Regions from separate parts of the Pristimantibacillus sp. Z349TD_6 genome, predicted to be linked through region 2. Evidence: riboswitches for the same ligand, from Rfam matches in the RefSeq annotation. Region 2 holds a riboswitch; the other holds the start of a gene.
The links. Region 2 has a riboswitch for cyclic di-AMP ahead of AC0VYE_RS26005 (TrkH family potassium uptake protein). Riboswitches for the same ligand answer to the same signal wherever they lie in the genome.
Positions count from the first base shown of each region.

Region 1: another riboswitch for cyclic di-AMP. It lies ahead of AC0VYE_RS12155 (C40 family peptidase); the one in region 2 lies ahead of AC0VYE_RS26005 (TrkH family potassium uptake protein).

Region 1 covers NZ_CM149662.1:2,886,097-2,894,623, reverse strand. Annotated here, with positions in the region: gene AC0VYE_RS12165 (cytochrome c oxidase assembly protein) at 1-102, opposite strand, end outside; gene AC0VYE_RS12160 (redoxin domain-containing protein) at 312-845, opposite strand; gene AC0VYE_RS12155 (C40 family peptidase) at 923-1,399, opposite strand; cyclic di-AMP (ydaO/yuaA leader) riboswitch at 1,403-1,537, opposite strand; gene AC0VYE_RS12150 (M56 family metallopeptidase) at 1,852-2,724, opposite strand; gene AC0VYE_RS12145 (BlaI/MecI/CopY family transcriptional regulator) at 2,721-3,143, opposite strand; partial or broken gene AC0VYE_RS12140 (transposase) at 3,121-4,233, opposite strand; gene qoxD (cytochrome aa3 quinol oxidase subunit IV) at 4,467-4,769, opposite strand; gene qoxC (cytochrome aa3 quinol oxidase subunit III) at 4,769-5,383, opposite strand; gene qoxB (cytochrome aa3 quinol oxidase subunit I) at 5,388-7,349, opposite strand; gene qoxA (cytochrome aa3 quinol oxidase subunit II) at 7,365-8,339, opposite strand.
Region 2 covers NZ_CM149662.1:5,974,961-5,983,487, forward strand. Annotated here, with positions in the region: gene sdhA (succinate dehydrogenase flavoprotein subunit) at 1-1,294, opposite strand, end outside; gene AC0VYE_RS25990 (succinate dehydrogenase cytochrome b558 subunit) at 1,319-1,990, opposite strand; gene AC0VYE_RS25995 (LysR family transcriptional regulator) at 2,295-3,203, shown strand; gene AC0VYE_RS26000 (potassium channel family protein) at 3,305-3,967, opposite strand; gene AC0VYE_RS26005 (TrkH family potassium uptake protein) at 3,986-5,326, opposite strand; cyclic di-AMP (ydaO/yuaA leader) riboswitch at 5,417-5,621, opposite strand; gene AC0VYE_RS26010 (CPBP family intramembrane glutamic endopeptidase) at 5,867-7,495, shown strand; gene uvrC (excinuclease ABC subunit UvrC) at 7,461-8,527, opposite strand, start outside.

The sequences.
Region 1 (8,527 bases), 3.1 Mb from region 2:
GATAAGAAATAGATACAACCAACTTACGATAATCAAAATAATAATCGTACCTGGGCTGATTAATTCAACCGCTAAACCTTGGTTATTCTGGCCATGATTCATAGTTTTCTCCAATCCTGTAGCAGTTCATTTGGTCGATGTAGTGTTGGTTAGGCGCATTAGTATGTTCATTAGAATATAGCCGATAAGTGGTAAGCAAAGGACAGCCGCCCTATTATTAATTATTTTTCTATCTCTATTTAAACGACCACAAGAATTTCAGGAAAAAATGAAATCACTTATATGTCACAATTGATCAAATATCGATCTCATTAATTACTGAACAAACTTTCCACTCTCTCATTAATGTCACTCTCCGTCATGCCACCAACATAAATTTCCATTATCGTCCCGTCTGCTTTTATAAAATAGGTTGTTGGGTAAGCTTTTAGACCGAATCTTCTTTCAGTAACCCTATTCCGATCACGTAAGATCGTGTACTCTAATTCGAATTTTCGCAAGAAGTTCCTAACTGTCAAATCATCTTCACTTAAATTAATAGCAATAACTTTTAATCCTTTACTACCCCACTTTTCATATTGCCGCTGAAACTCTGGCATTTCCTTGACACATGGAGGGCAAAAGGTTCCCCAAAAATTAATAATATACGGTTTTCCTATATAATCAGATTGACGGTGTACGTTCCCTTCCATATCTACTAGTTCAAATGCAGGAGGCTCTCCACCCACTAGAGGATAATTGTTTGTTTTTATAAAAGTCTTTCCTATGGCAAATCCGCCTACCACTAAAACGATTATTAGAATAAAAATTTGTACAATCTTACGATTTGACCCTGTCAGTTTCATTACCGACACCCCATACATATTGTTTTTTTATTGCATGAAAAAGGACGGTTATGAATATCTAACCGTCCTTTATTTAATTATTTTGACTCCATCATCGCAGTAAAAGTAACTTCCTTTACTACACGTCGCGCCGTTACATAGCGCTTTTCATAGTAGTCATCACTCAACTTACTAATGGTAACACCTTTACTTGAAGAAGAATGTGCGAACTTTCCTTCCCCTATGTAAATGCCGGCATGAGAGATTCCTCTTCCACTTGTGTTGAAGAATACGAGATCACCCTCACGCAGCTCCTCTTTATCGACTTTATTACCAACCTCAGCTTGTGATTTAGATGTTCTTGGTAAATTCACATCAAACTGATTGAAGATATGCAAGATAAACCCGGAACAATCAAAACCCTTAACCGTTGTGCCACCCCACTTATACGGAGTTCCAATGACTTCATTTACTGAATCTATAAACTCTGATGGTGAAGATTTCTCAGCGAGCACGCTCCCCCCACCACTAAATAACATCATGCATGACAAAAAAACAGCTAAACGCTTTTTCAAAACTGCTTCTCCCTTCGTTGCCTACGAGGTTAGCTTACGGGTTCGGTTGAAGATCCCTATGCTAAAGGATAATCCTTAAGCAATTCACCCTAGATGGTTCCCCCGTTTCCAATATAAAGAATTAGGCGTTTTATTAGACTACACATAATAGTTTAATTCGATTGTTTTAGTCATAATCCTTCAATATATTCATTAGAATACTCTCATATATCATCATCTTTTCTTTCAAATTGTCTTTTAGTCGTTTGCCCGTATTGTGACGATCTTATGGATTTCACAGCAATGAAAGACAATATAACCGCTACAATAGTAATAATGGTAAAAAAAACAATAACCTGTGACACTTGTAATCCTCCTTCTTTTATTAAACTACGCATAATAGTTTATTTCATCATACATAAATATCCCAAATAAAAAAGTGGGGTACGTCCTGAGACGAATCCCCGTCTTTATTAATTCAAGCACCTTCCAATTAATAACAAAGACATCGCAATTAATACGACAAAAGATATAATTAAAGTCTTTCGGTTAGTCATTGAAATGCGTATATCGCCGGAAGGATCTATAATTTGTTTGATACGATAATTAACGGCTTCATTGGCAAAATGAGTTCCAGCTCCGACAGCTGAATTTGTATTGCTTTTAATCAAGGATAACAATACTTTCCCTATCGGCAACTCAGTATTCATACGACTAATAGCATATCGATCAGCCAGCAGCTCTGTCCAAATAGCGTAAAAATGGGTGAGTTCCTTTATGACAGGTACAAATGCAAGTCCCTTACTTACTATTGTTAAAAGGATCATTTGTAGCGGATGATACGCCTTACAATGATATAGTTCGTGCAACAGGATGGCTTCAATTTCTTCATCCTGGAATTGATTAAAAATCGCTGTAGATATTAGGATCTTTGGCCTCAATAAACCATATGACATCGCAACAAAAGCAGATTCTTTAATGACTATGATCTCCATTTGTGTCTGATGATATCGTTTACTCCAAAACGCAGATAATTTAGCATCGTGACGGTCTCTGATGTAGCGATGTAATTTGTTATGAAGTACTAGTTGTACAACAGAATGGTAGAAGACGATAATAAATAGATAAACAATGAATCCGTTATATAGTCGCTCCATAATAGCATGATTAGTAACGATATCACGCATGACGGCGAGAACTAACTGTCCGAAACTTGATGTAATGGGTACATCATTTAATTGGTGGACGACATTGTATCCCATCTGCAACAAGATCCAGCTAACAAGAAGAGAAATAAACGTAAGCGCGATCTTGGGTTTTAAAGGCATCTCTAGTTGCTTCATCATTTTTTCTTTATCTCATTAATCCTATTTTCTAGCTTCTGAATCAGCTCAGGATCTGCACCATCCAGCGTATCAATAAAATGATTAACAATTACTGAGCCGAAATCCTCAATAAGTCCGTCTGTTACAACTTTTGTCTGTTCGATGATGAATTGCTCTTTACTTTGAACTGGATAAAAGAACGTCAAGCGGTTCCGTCCACCACCTGAGGTTTCCTTGTGCAAATGTCCTTTTTCAGCTAGTCGGATTATGACGGTCATGACCGTATTAATAGAAATGGGATTCTCGTTATTAATAATTTCATGAACCTGCTTAATTGAAAGCTTTTCTTTTTCCCACATGATGTTCATGACTTTGACTTCAAGAGAGCCGAAAAAACGACTTATTCCTTCTTCATGTAAATTTAATTTTTTGATTTTCATGCGCGAATGCTCCTCTCAAGAATCTATTATATCTCATACTATTGTGCTCATCAGATTTAATACTCACCGAGTAGGTTTTGCTTTTTGCTCCTTCGGTATAGCAAACTTCCTTAAGCGGACATCTCTTGCATACCTCTACATCGAAGAGGTATGTGTGGCTTTATTGCCGTGCTTTCCGAATCGCCATATGCCGACCTTCGAGACATACATACTCACGTCCTTGTTGAATTGGAATTCATCTTCTTTTTTCCGCGTCCCTTGCGTGATTAGCGGATTTAGTTTGGCGACCAATTCAATGTCATTGACGTTGTTGAACTAAATATTGTCTCTTTCCGAGTAGGTTGTGTCTCCAATGACCGTTTTGACTTCCATGCTAGTTGCCTTTCTTTTTTCAGTTTTTGCAACTGCTTCCCGTCATTCTTCTCGCCAGTCATGACAATAGCCACCGTAATAATTCGTTCATCGGTCATGGCAATGTGGATTTTGTATCCGAAAAACGAGGAATCCGCACTCTTGTGGCACACCTTCTGAGATCGGTAGCTGTTCTAGGTCGTCTGCAACCGTTTCTTTCAATAAATTCTATGGTTATTTTATTTTTGGAAGCTCATAGATGCCCCTTCTGCTTCAAGTACTGCGATGAGTTTTTGGCAAGGGGTTTCTGATTGTAGTGAGCTTTAGTATAGGTTTCATCGACAATGATTGCTTTACTTTTGATAATGCCCTTCTCCATTACGATTTCAACCGTTTTGCCCACGAGAGCATGACGAGCAGATTCAGGTCTTTAAGTCGCAACTTTCGGAATTTGGTTAACTAACTGGCGTCAATTACTGATTTTTCCGGCGCCATGTCAAGAAAATACTTAAAGGACATGTCGTATTTGGATCGCTCGAAAAATGTCAACGTCGGATAATTCAAAGATCGCCTTCATGAACAAGTACTTAAACATCTGAATCGGGTCAATCGCATTTTTATACTCAAATGAGAAGTCAACTAACTCATTTAATTAACGCAGCATATCATCCTTGGGAGTTACCAAATTGTAGAGTTCTATATATGGACTTACGATCAGCATTTGTTGTGGTTGAATCATTCGAATCAACCACACCTTATGACGTCTTAATTATACAGTAAAAAAGGTACAATCTCCTCAATTTATTGAGGGACCGTACCTTTTGACATCAAGAAGATTTTTTTAGTGCCCTCGTACAGTACAGGAATCATCTTTTGTCGGCTACCTAAATGTTCTATCTCCCTCTTTTTTAAAGTGTCCTAAGGGTCTAGATCAGAACGTGCTATATTGCTATATCTATTATTTCTTATAATTTAATGCATTTGATTCAATACCCATATACTGCCTGCAACAATCACAATTGCAATAAAAGCAGCAGAAATCATCTTACCAATTTGCCAAATTCCGTGTTCTCCTTCCGATACGTGCATAAACATAAATAACTGAATTGCCGCTTGGATAAACGCTAGGGAAAACACAAGAATAACAATCGTTCTATATGTTAAATCTGTACGTATACCTATCCAAACTGCTATAAAAGTTAAAGCAATAGATAGGAGGAAACCAACGACATGCGACCATGGAAAATGATTGCGATTAACTGTTTTATTTGCCATTATCCCACCATCCCTAATAGGTAGACACCTGTAAAGACGAAAATCCATACAAAGTCTAAAAAGTGCCAGTATAAACTGGAGACAAAAACCTTTTTAGCAGTATCCGGTGTTAAACCTCTTTTAAGCACTTGCATTATAATCAAAACTATCCATCCAATACCAAGTGATACGTGAAGTCCATGTGTTCCAGTCAGAAGATAAAAAGATGACCAGAAAGCATTTGTGCCCAGAGCAGCACCTTCATTTACCAAATGTACAAACTCAGAAACTTCCATATATAGAAATCCTAAACCGAATAATAATGTGATAATCAACCAAGTAATCATTGATTTAACTCTGTTTCTTCTCATCTCATTAATCGCTAAACCAGAAGTGAAACTGCTTGTTAATAAAATTAATGTCATAATTATTGTGTTATTTAAGTCAAAAACTTCATTCGGAAGTGGACCTCCAACTGTGCCATTCTTAAGGGCAAAATATGTCGCAAATAAAGTAGCAAATAAAGAAACTTCCGCACCCAAGAAAATCCAGAATCCAAATATGTTCAGTCTGCCTGTTTCAGACTGATATTCCAAGGGCGTGTTGGGACTTGCATTATTGTTTATATTTGCCATAAACTCACGCCTCCTTTTGAAACGTTTGTTCCAATTTTTTAATTTCATCCACACTAACATAATATCCTTCATCTTCTTTATGTGAGCGGAGTGAACGAAGTACCAAACAAGTAAGCACACCTATCCCGCCAAGTATAGCCATCCACCACAATTCAAACACTAATCCGAAACCTGCAACAAAGAAGAGAACAGACAAAACAAACGGCGTAGATGCGTTACTAGGCATATGAATCGGTTTATACTCCATATTTTCTTTCTTTATTTCTTTGTTCTCCTGTTTCATGTGCCAAAATGCATCTAGTCCTTTAACCTCAGGAACTACCGCGAAATTATAATGTGGAGGTACCGCTGTTGTGGTCGCCCATTCTAACGTACGTCCGTTCCACGCATCTCCCGTCGTTTCTCTTTTGGCATTACGCATACTATAATTTACGTTGTAAACCAAGATCACAAAGCCAATTCCCATACCAAGGGCCCCAATGCTGGAAACAACATTTAATGCAGTCCATCCATCTTCTGGAACGTAAGTATATACACGTCTCGGCATACCTGCAAAACCTAATAAGAACTGTGGCAAGAAGCAGACATTAAATCCAATCGCAAAGAACCAGAACGCCAATTTTCCAAGTCGTTCATTCATTTTATGTCCAAACATTTTTGGATACCAGTATACAAAGCCTGCGAAGCAAGCAAATACAACTCCCGAAATTAACGTATAATGGAAGTGAGCAACAAGGAAGTAACTGTTATGATATTGAAAATCCGCGGCTGCCATACCAAGCATAACACCTGTTACTCCTCCAATGACGAACGTCGGAATAAACGCAAGTGCCCACATCATTGCTGTAGTAAATTGTATTCGACTTTTGTATAGCGTGCCCAACCAGTTAAAGATTTTTATCCCTGTTGGTATGGCAATTGCCATCGTGGTTATTGAGAATACATTGTTTAACGCTGCGCTTCCTCCCATTGTAAAGAAATGGTGAACCCACACAAGGAAGCTTAAGACTGAAATAACGACTAGAGAAATAATCATAGATTTATAGCCAAACAATGTTTTTCTTGCGAACGTTGCAATAACCTCTGAGAAGATACCGAATGCGGGCAATACAACAATATATACCTCAGGATGTCCCCACAACCAGAAAAAGTTTGACCAGAGCATTGGATTACCGCCGCCAGTCAGTGTAAAGAAATGCGTTTCGAATAATCTGTCAAATGTCATTAACGCTAAATTAACAGTTAATATTGGAAACGCAAAGACGATAATAAACGAAGTGATCAACGTAGTCCAAGTGAACATCGGCATACGTAGTAATTTCATGCCAGGTGCACGCATTTTAATTATAGTTACAATAAAATTAATACCCGTTAAAAGCGTACCAATCCCTGAAATCTGTAAACCAAGCAAATAATAATTTATTCCTGGCCCGGGACTTCCTTCAATGGCCAAAGGAGCATAGTTTGTCCAACCAGCATCTGGCGACCCGCCAAATACAAATGATACGTTAAAAAGAATTGCTCCAAAGAAGAATGACCAAAAACTTAAATTATTTAAAAATGGGTATGCTACATCTCTTGCTCCTATTTGTAAAGGAACAACTACGTTCATTAACCCGAGTAGAAACGGCATAGCCATAAATAAAATCATGATAGTACCGTGTGTTGTAAATATTTCATTATAATGCTGTGCTGACAAGAATGCATTATTAGGCACTGTTAATTGCGCTCTCATTAACAATGCATCCACACCGCCACGGAAAAGCATCAATAAGGCAGCAATGACATACATGATTCCAATTCGTTTATGGTCGACAGATGTTATCCACTCTGTCCAAAGCCATTTCCATTTTTTAAAGTAAGTAAGAACAATCACGATTCCAATCACGGTTAATAAAATGGAAATATTCGCTCCAAGTATCATTGGATCATTTAGAATTAAATTATCCTTTATAAAATTAAACATCTTGTTCGTCCCTTCTTAATGGTTCGAGTGAGAACCATTATTTGAAACCGTCTCTTCATTTTCGTTATCTTCGTTGTCATCCGCTTTTACTTTAATTCCTTTTACTTCAACACCATATTTCTCACGAATGTTCATTGCATATTCGGAATCATTGCCATGATCTACAAATTCCAAATGAGTGGATGAAAACGTCATTTCATCAACTGTTTCAGGCAACATTAATTTTTCATAGGTTTCTTCAACTAATTTTGGCGCGTTTTCTTGCGTTTTTTTCACCCAATCTTGATAACTTGCCTCTTCTAAGGCTACAAAATTAAACTGTTGATGTGCCATACCTGCACCTGTGAAATTAGAGTTCATGCCTTTATATTCTCCTGGCTCATCTGCTTGCAGATATTGATCATTTACCATTCCTGGCATCCCATATATTTGACCACCTAACTGTGGAACCCAGAAAGAAACCATAGAATCTGCAGCAGTAACTTTAAAGAGAATCGGGTAATCTTCAGGAACGTTTACGTAATTAACGGTTTCAATATTTTCCTTCGGATAACTGAATATCCATTTCCAGTCAGCGGCAGTAGCATAGATAACGATAGGCTCTTTATCGATAGTTGATTTCGGTGGTTCTTTCAATTCATAGAGAGCCTTAGCATTGGGAATCGATAATGCAGTTACAATTAAGATCGGAATGATCGTCCAGATGATTTCCAATTTCGTGCTGCCGTGCATATCCGGTTTATAGTTTTTGTTATTAAATTTTTTGCGATCACGGTATTTTGTCAGCATAAATGCAAACAAAACAAAAACAATGATAAGGATAGCAAGCATAAAGTAGATTGAAAACATAATCAGATCCTTTTGGATTGCTCCAACTGGTCCTTTAGGATCTAATATAATTAGGTCGCTGCGAACACCTAATGCAGCTATTACAATCAGTGAAATTAAACTTATCAATACGATTAACCATGGTTTAACATTTTTGAACATATTAGTTCAGTTCACCTTCCTTTCTAATTGGGGGAATGCTTGCAACCAAAGATTATGCTACTACAATTAAACTAAGTTTTGTAGTCTAATAATACGATGTCATGAGATAGTCAATTTTTGTTCACCAGTCTTACACAAGTCGATCATATCTTGTTCACAAATATGAATATATGCTCATATTTTAATAA
Region 2 (8,527 bases):
GACGCTTGTTCTCGCGGTCAAATACGGAGGAAGCTACATCTTCAGCTGATTTCTTCAAGCCTTTGATATACTCAACAGCTTTTGGTCCAGCTACCATACCGCCGTAAATAGCGGATAGCAAAGAGTTCGCGCCAAGTCGATTCGCACCATGGTATTGATACTCGCACTCACCGGCTGCAAACAGACCAGGAATGTTTGTCATTTGATTGTAGTCAACCCACATGCCGCCCATGGAATAGTGAACCGCTGGGAAGATTTTCATCGGGATTTTCCGTGGATCATCGCCCATGAATTTCTCATAGATTTCAATGATACCGCCGAGCTTAACATCAAGCTCCTTCGGATCTTTGTGAGACAAATCAAGATAAACCATGTTTTCTTGGTTGATACCAAGCTTCTGGTCTACGCACACGCTGAAAATTTCACGAGTCGCAATATCACGAGGAACAAGGTTTCCGTAAGCTGGGTATTTTTCTTCTAGGAAGTACCAAGGCTTACCGTCTTTGTACGTCCAAATTCGTCCGCCTTCACCGCGCGCTGATTCCGACATCAAGCGGAGCTTGTCATCGCCTGGAATAGCGGTTGGGTGAATTTGAATGAACTCGCCGTTTGCGTAGTTAACGCCCTGCTGGTAAACTGCGCTGGCAGCTGTGCCGGTGTTGATAACAGAGTTCGTTGTTTTGCCGAAAATAATACCAGGACCGCCTGATGCAAGAATAACTGCATCTGCACGAACCGTGTGAACCTCCATCGAGCGAAGATCCTGTGCCGAAACACCGCGGCAAATGCCGTCATCGTCAACAACAGCGCCAAGGAATTCCCAGTGCTCGAATTTGTTAACTAGTCCAGCTGCTTCCCAGCGGCGAACTTGCTCATCCAGTGCATAAAGCAGCTGTTGACCTGTCGTTGCGCCTGCAAATGCTGTACGGGAATGCTTCGTGCCGCCGAAGCGACGGAAATCCAGCAAGCCTTCAGATGTACGGCTGAACATAACGCCCATCCGGTCCATCAAGTGAATAATGCCTGGTGCCGCATCACACATTGCTTTAACCGGCGGTTGGTTGGCGAGGAAATCTCCGCCGTATACGGTATCGTCGAAATGCTCCCATGGAGAATCGCCTTCTCCTTTTGTATTAACAGCGCCATTGATGCCGCCCTGTGCACATACTGAGTGGGAACGTTTGACCGGTACTAGTGAAAACAGATCAACGTGAACGCCAGCTTCTGCTGCTTTGATGGTAGCCATCAAGCCTGCAAGACCGCCGCCTACGATGATAATTTTATTTTTAGCCATAACGTTTCGCTCCTTGTCTACAAACTAACCGATATTCGTAAGTGCCAATGCAGCACTTGCAGCTTCTTTGAATTGATCTCCGCTGAATGCGATAAGCGAAAGAATGAACAATGCTGATACGACTACAAAAACGCCCATGCAAATATATGAAGAGATGCGTTGAGCTTTCGGGCCGATCGTAATGCCCCAACTGATCAGAAACGCCCAAAGGCCGTTGCTGAAGTGGAAAACAGCTGCTAATACACCAATAACATAAAGTACAAAATAAGTAGGGTTGCTCGCAATCTGATTCATCGTTGATCCAAGTTCCTCATGCGTGATGTTGCCGAGATAAACTTGAACCCGAGTTTGGAATACGTGCCAGAAAACGAATACAAAAGTAATTACCCCTGTAATCCGTTGTGCGGTAAACGCCCAGTTCCGGCCGTACTTAAAACGTCCCGTATTCGTGTTCGATTGGTAAGCGACATACAAGCCGTAAATACCATGAAACAATAGCGGGAGGTAAATGCCGAAAATCTCGAGCAGCGGCAGCACGGGCATGCTGTTAATGAGAGTTACGCCTTTGTCAAAGCCTTCAGGCCCGCGTTCAAACGCCTGGTAGTTAGTCAGACCATGCACGACGATAAATCCGCCGAGTGGAATGATCCCGAGAAGCGAGTGAAGCTTGCGCGAGAAATACGAATTTCCTTTCATGTCATTCCTTCTCCTTTCAAAACTGTGAGTGCTAGCATGCTTTTTCTTAAAATATAAGAATGTATCGGTTTCCCCTTTATACATTGCTTATATTCCAGCGCAAACGAGGTGCTGTGCAGCCAATGGTTGTCATCAGCAGTTTACGCTTGGCAAATCATTCTACATTGTAACCCCAGCATGTATGTCCGTCAACAAAACTCGACACATATTAGCCACACTTCCCATCCTACTCCTTTTAAGCTTATAATGGAATTGCTTATTTTTTATAATTTCTTATAACAAAATGACATAAGGGGTTTCATTCATGAATGAAGAGATGCATGTCTTCACCGTTATTGTGGAACAGTCCAGTATGAACAAGGCTTCCGCCTTGCTAAACCTGTCTCAGCCTGCACTTTCTCGCAAAATTGCCAAGCTTGAGCAGGACCTGGGCTCTCCTTTGTTTCATCGCATCGGAAAGCGGCTGGAGCTTACTCGAATTGGGCAATTGACCTATGAATATGCTTTGGAGCTTCGCCAGCTTCATCGCAAATATTTGCAAACCGTCTCTGAGTTCACCTCGGCTGGGCATACGACCCTGACCATTGGCGCAAGCTTGACGACGCTTCAAACGACTTTGCCCGATCTCATTCAAAGCTTAACTTCTACCCATCCCGAGATCGACATTAAAGCGATTACCGGCAAGACGCACGAAATCGTATCGCTCGTACGAGATCACAAAGCCGATATCGGCATTGTCGCCTCTAGTATTGAGGATTCAACGCTGCGGTGCATTCCGCTGTTTGAAGATCATCTATCGCTCGTGGTGCCTCGCAACCAAGTCATTACCGATAAAGGTACGCTAGGTATACAGGATGTGACCGGCATGCCGATGATCTTGTTCTCCAAAGGCACTTGGTACAGGTTGTTGACCGACGAGCTGTTTGACAAATATCATCTTCAGCCGGATGTGCGAATGGAAATTGATTCGTTTGAAGCTATACTTCGGCTGCTGCATACTTGCCGTGCTGCGACGCTCCTGCCTCAATCGTATATGCGCAATCAGCTGCTTGAAGACAATGATCTTACCGTCATTCCCATTCGAGAACTTGAGGATACAAAGCGCACCACCTCGCTCATTCATGCGGATTCGGCCGCCCTCAGCCCGTCCGTTCGTCTATGGATCAATGAGCTTGCAGCAGGCTTCCCCAGCAAAAAGGACAGCAGCTTTTAAAATAGCTGCTGTCCTTCAGCATTTCCAATATTGCACTTCCAAATCCATTTCAGCCTAATCTGCCTTGTCCAAATATAAGCCTCTTCCACTACATAAAAAAATTAACGGATAACCGATGCTTCAAAGTCTTCTATTTGCTCATTTGTTCCTATAATAACCATGACATCACGAAGTGAAAGGACATCCGTTGCTGTCGGAGCGATGATGATGCCATTTGGCTTATTTATGGCTACGATGCTGCATCCAAATCTTGCTCGCGGATTAAGGTCATGCAATGACTTGCCATCCAAGCATTGCGGTACGGCAAGTTCGGCGATCGTATACTCTTTGGAAAGCTCGATATAATCTAATAGATTTGGGGATACAAGCTGATGCGCAACTCGAATACCCATATCGCGCTCAGGATAGACCACGCGGTCGACACCGATTTTCTCAAGCACCCGGCCATGCAGTTCAGTCAAAGCTTTCGCTACAACTTGCTTCACTTCCAAATCCTTAAGCAGTATGGTTGTCAAAATGCTGGATTGAATGTCATCGCCAATCGCGACAACTCCGCAATCAAAGTTTCTTACACCCAAGGAGCGCAGCGCTTCTTCATCCGTACAATCAGCTGATACAGCATAGGTTAGAATACCGCTCATGTCCTGAACGGCTTCCTCATCCTTATCTATTCCAAGCACCTCATGGCCAAGCTGGACGAGTTCGCGCCCTAAGCTCGAACCAAATCTTCCTAAGCCGATGATGACAAATTGTTTCTTTTTAATTCCCACTTGCAAAGTCTCCTATCCAATCGTAATTTTGCCTTCTGGATGCCGATAAAGCTCTTTCTCTGTACGAGGCCCAAGCGCGTATGCGAGCGTCAGGGGTCCAAGTCTTCCGGCAAACATGGTTAATGCAATGACTATTTTCCCAACAAGACTCAGCTCTGGCGTAACACCAACGGATAATCCTACTGTTCCAAATGCTGATGTCGCTTCAAACAACAGCTTTATAAAAGCTTGATCCTCCGTCATCGACAAGATCATCGTTACAATAATGACAAGCGATAAAGAGATCAAAGTAATCGTGAGTGCTTTAAAAATTCTGTCTTTGCCTAATCTGTAACGGAAAAGAACGATGTCCTCTCGTCCTCTAATCATTGCAAATACAGCGCCGACCAGCGTTGCAAAGGTTGTTGTTTTGATGCCGCCGCCCGTCGAGCCGGGCGAGGCGCCAATAAACATTAATATAATGGTGAAAAACATCGTCGCTTGCCGGATAGCCGTATAATCAAGCGTATTGGCTCCTGCCGTCCGCGGTGTTACCGACTGGAAGAACGAGGACAAAATTTTCCCGCCCCAGTCCAGAGAGCCCAGTGTCTTCGAATTCGAGAATTCAAAAATAAATATGACGAGTGTCCCTACTGCAATAAGTGTTCCTGTCATAGATAGCACAACCTTGCTGTGCAGCGACAGCTTGCGGTTTTTGCGGAACTCCATCAGGTCCGACATAACGACAAAGCCAAGTCCGCCCGAAATGATCAGCATCATAGCTGCAATATTGACGACTGGATCAGAAACGTATAAGGTCAAGCTGCGATAGTTCCCAAAAATATCAAAACCAGCATTGTTAAACAATGAAACCGCATGAAAGGCTCCAAAATAAATCGCTTTGCCCAGCGGCATATCAAATGCAAACCTCGAAGCAAACAACGCAGCGCCAATAAGCTCTATTGTCAATGAATACACAATAACGCGTCTAATCAAACGCACGATGCCTTCCATGCTCGACTGGTTCATGGATTCCTGCAGCAAAAGCCGCTCACGCAGCGAAATCCTCTTGCGAAGTACGAGCGCTACCAGCGTTGCCATCGTCATAAATCCGAGTCCGCCAAGCTGGAACAGGCACATTAATATGATTTGACCCCATATAGAGAAATAAGTTCCGGTATCAACGACAACTAACCCTGTTACACAGGTTGCCGAAGTTGCAGTAAACAGCGCATCTATAAAAGGCAATCTCTCACCGCTTACCGATGCAAAAGGCATGGATAATAATAAGGCACCCAGCAATATAATAAGAGCGAATCCACTTACCAAAATTCGCGGGGGTGACCACTTCAAAACGTTCCAATTAACCTTCATTCATTTCCCTTCTTTTTGATTATGTCATATCGTCATTTATTGTTTTTAAGCATAAAAAAAAGCACTGGAAACTCAAGTGCTCGTGCGATGAGTCCTGTTCCAATACGCCTTCGAGGTTAGCTGACGGATTCGGGCCTGGACAGGCAGCCCTATTCAGCGGAAGAAGACGATGCTTCACCGCTAAAATTCACCCCATGCTATCTAATGTTGAACTGCTTTGCTTTCAGCAGGTTCATCCATTTAGACAACTTTATGGTTCCCCCGATTTCCTTAGGAAATTCGGCTATGCTATGCAATTAGTATGACGATAACGATTATAATCCCTAAGCACTCCTGATATAAAGGTGACGTTTATGACAAACAGGACGATATTAGCTCAAATTAGGGCAATGGGACGAACCAGCACATAGCTAGCTTGCTGGACATCGTTATTTCGCATTTTTTTGAAAACAAACGGTCATTTTCATTGGATAATTTAGGGATTCATATGTTAAGGTAATAAAATGAGCTATTTATTATGAAGACAGTTGAGGTGAAACTATGATTGATTCTATTAAACCCAATGAATGGAAACGATTTATATGGGCAGCAGTTGCTTGCTTTATTATTTATGGAGCCGTACAAATCGTTCCAATGATTACAGCTATCTCATCTGGCGAAATGAATACCAAGGTCATTACGAAATCAGCGGCGGAGGATAAGGCGTCTGCATTTGTTGAAAAAGAAACAGGCTTGAAGGTGAAATCAGCTAAAGCCGTACATCAAACCGATAAAATTATGAATGGCTACTTATCTAAATATGAGCTAGTCAAAGCATATACGGATAAATATGACCCTAGGTTTCCTACAGATACGTTTCAAGTTGATCTTAAGTTCATAGGCGGCGGCAGCGGATATGTTTATCTACATATGCATAGCGGGAAAGTCGTAGCTTGGAACTTGAAGCTTGAGGGAGAACAGCTATCAGATGCAGATAAAGCAAAAGAAGCTATTGCCTTCCTAACCGCAGGAAATTTCAGCGGTACTGAATTCATAGGCGGTCAAATATTGCCTAATGGCGATTGGCAGCCTACGCCTCCTGCAGGTTATTCCATTAAAAATGCTCATCTTAACGTATTGGTTAACGCTCTTGTCGTGAATGACCGTACGATCATTACTAAATATAAACCGATATTCGAGGCACCATCCGATTACATAAACTATGTAGAGAAACAAGATAAAATAGCTGGATACCTTACATCTATCGGTTATTTGTTCATGAGCTTCGTTTTATTCGTCTTAGCTATTATTTACTCCGTTTTGTATCGAAAACATACATCCTTTAAATACGGAATCGTATTAACGATCATTTATTTAATTACTTATACGATCATGAATTTAAACGTTCTGGATGGTATCCGGGCTACGCTCGGCGAGACGGATATGGCAGGCGCTACCGTTTCGATCACTGCCATCGTAAGTGTTCTGCTGGCGATTCCAATGGCAGGTTCCATTTATGTATCCATCGTTGCCGGAGACGGCCTCTGGAAGGCGCAGGGCCGCGCTTTATGGCCGCGCTTTGGTCAGAGAGGGTATGGCGATTATGTTTGGCGCAGCGTGGGCTTGTCCTATTTATTCGCGATCATCTTATTCGCAATTCAATCGGTTATCTTTATCGCCTTGAAGCTGTCCATTGGCACTTGGGAAACATCAGATGCCTCACAATCCCCATACAATATGGGTATTCTTTGGCTAATGCCCGTGCTTGCTTGGGCTGCCGCAATTGGCGAAGAAGCCGTATTCCGCTTCTTCGGTATTGGACTATTTCGCAGGTGGTTTAAAAACACGTTTGCCGCAGCACTGCTGCCTACCTTCTTCTGGGCGCTCGGCCATGTGATGTATCCTTTTTATCCGTCCACAACGAGATTGTTTGAGCTGATGATTATTGGGCTGTTGTTCAGCTTTATCTTCGTTAGATACGGCTTCATTACAGCCATGTTCACCCATGCCATCTTCAACAGCGTTGCAGTTGGCCTATCCTTGCTTACTATTGGAACAGCACCGAACATAATCTCGGCTATTTTCTTCTCCGTGCTGCCGGTACTGATTGCATTTGTTCTAAAATATTTAAGTCACAAAAAAGAGAAGAAGCCGTCTATGACGACGACTCCTCCCCTAGAGCAGCTATAATTTGCGAAGCTAATTTATCACCAATAGATAGAGGCCGGAAGTCTTCGACTGAGGCCTCTTTTATTTTTTTGATCGAGCCAAAATGCTTGAGCAGCAGCTTGCGTCGTTTCTCGCCGATGCCTGGGATCGAATCGAGCTTCGACTCCACCATGGACTTGGCGCGCTGCTCGCGGTGGAATGTAATCGCAAAGCGATGCACCTCATCTTGAATGCGCTGCAGCAAATAAAACTCCTGGCTGTCCCTTGGCAAAGGAACAATCTCCGCAGGATCTCCAGTCATAAGCTGCGCTGTCTTATGCTTCGCATCCTTCACAAGACCGCAAACTGGGATGTATAAGCCAAGCTCATTCTCAAGCACGTCGAGCGCCGCAGATATTTGCCCTTTGCCCCCATCGACTACAATCAGATCCGGCGGAGCTAATTCCTCTTTCACTACACGCTCATAGCGGCGCCGTATGACCTCGCGCATCGTTTCGTAATCATCTGGACCTTGTACTGTCTTAACCTTGTATTTACGGTACTCCTTGCGGTCTGGCTTGCCGTCCGTAAAGACAACCATAGCCGAAACTGGATTCGTACCTTGAATATTGGAGTTATCAAATGCCTCAATTCGGCGTACTTCATCCAGTCCTAGCCAGCCTGCAAGCGACTCTGACGCTTTGACGCTTCGTTCCTCATCTCGTTCGATGAGCCTGAATTTCTCGTCCAGCATCACCCTTGCATTATCGATAGCCATCGTTACGACCTCGCTCTTGCGTCCGCGCTGCGGCATAAGCACCTTAACCTTCAGCCAGCTGTGCAAGGATGCAATGACATCGTCAGCATGCGTAACGGCTGCCTCATCAACTGCTGCCACACCGCCCGCTGATTCCACCGCTTCCAGCTCAGGCGGTATTGGCAGCAGGATTTGCTTAGGCAATGCTGGATTATCGCTATAATACTGCGTAACGAATGTCATGAAATCATCATACTCTTCCCCGTAATAAGGAAAAGTTGTGCCGTGCCGCTCAATGAGCTTCCCTTGGCGCATGT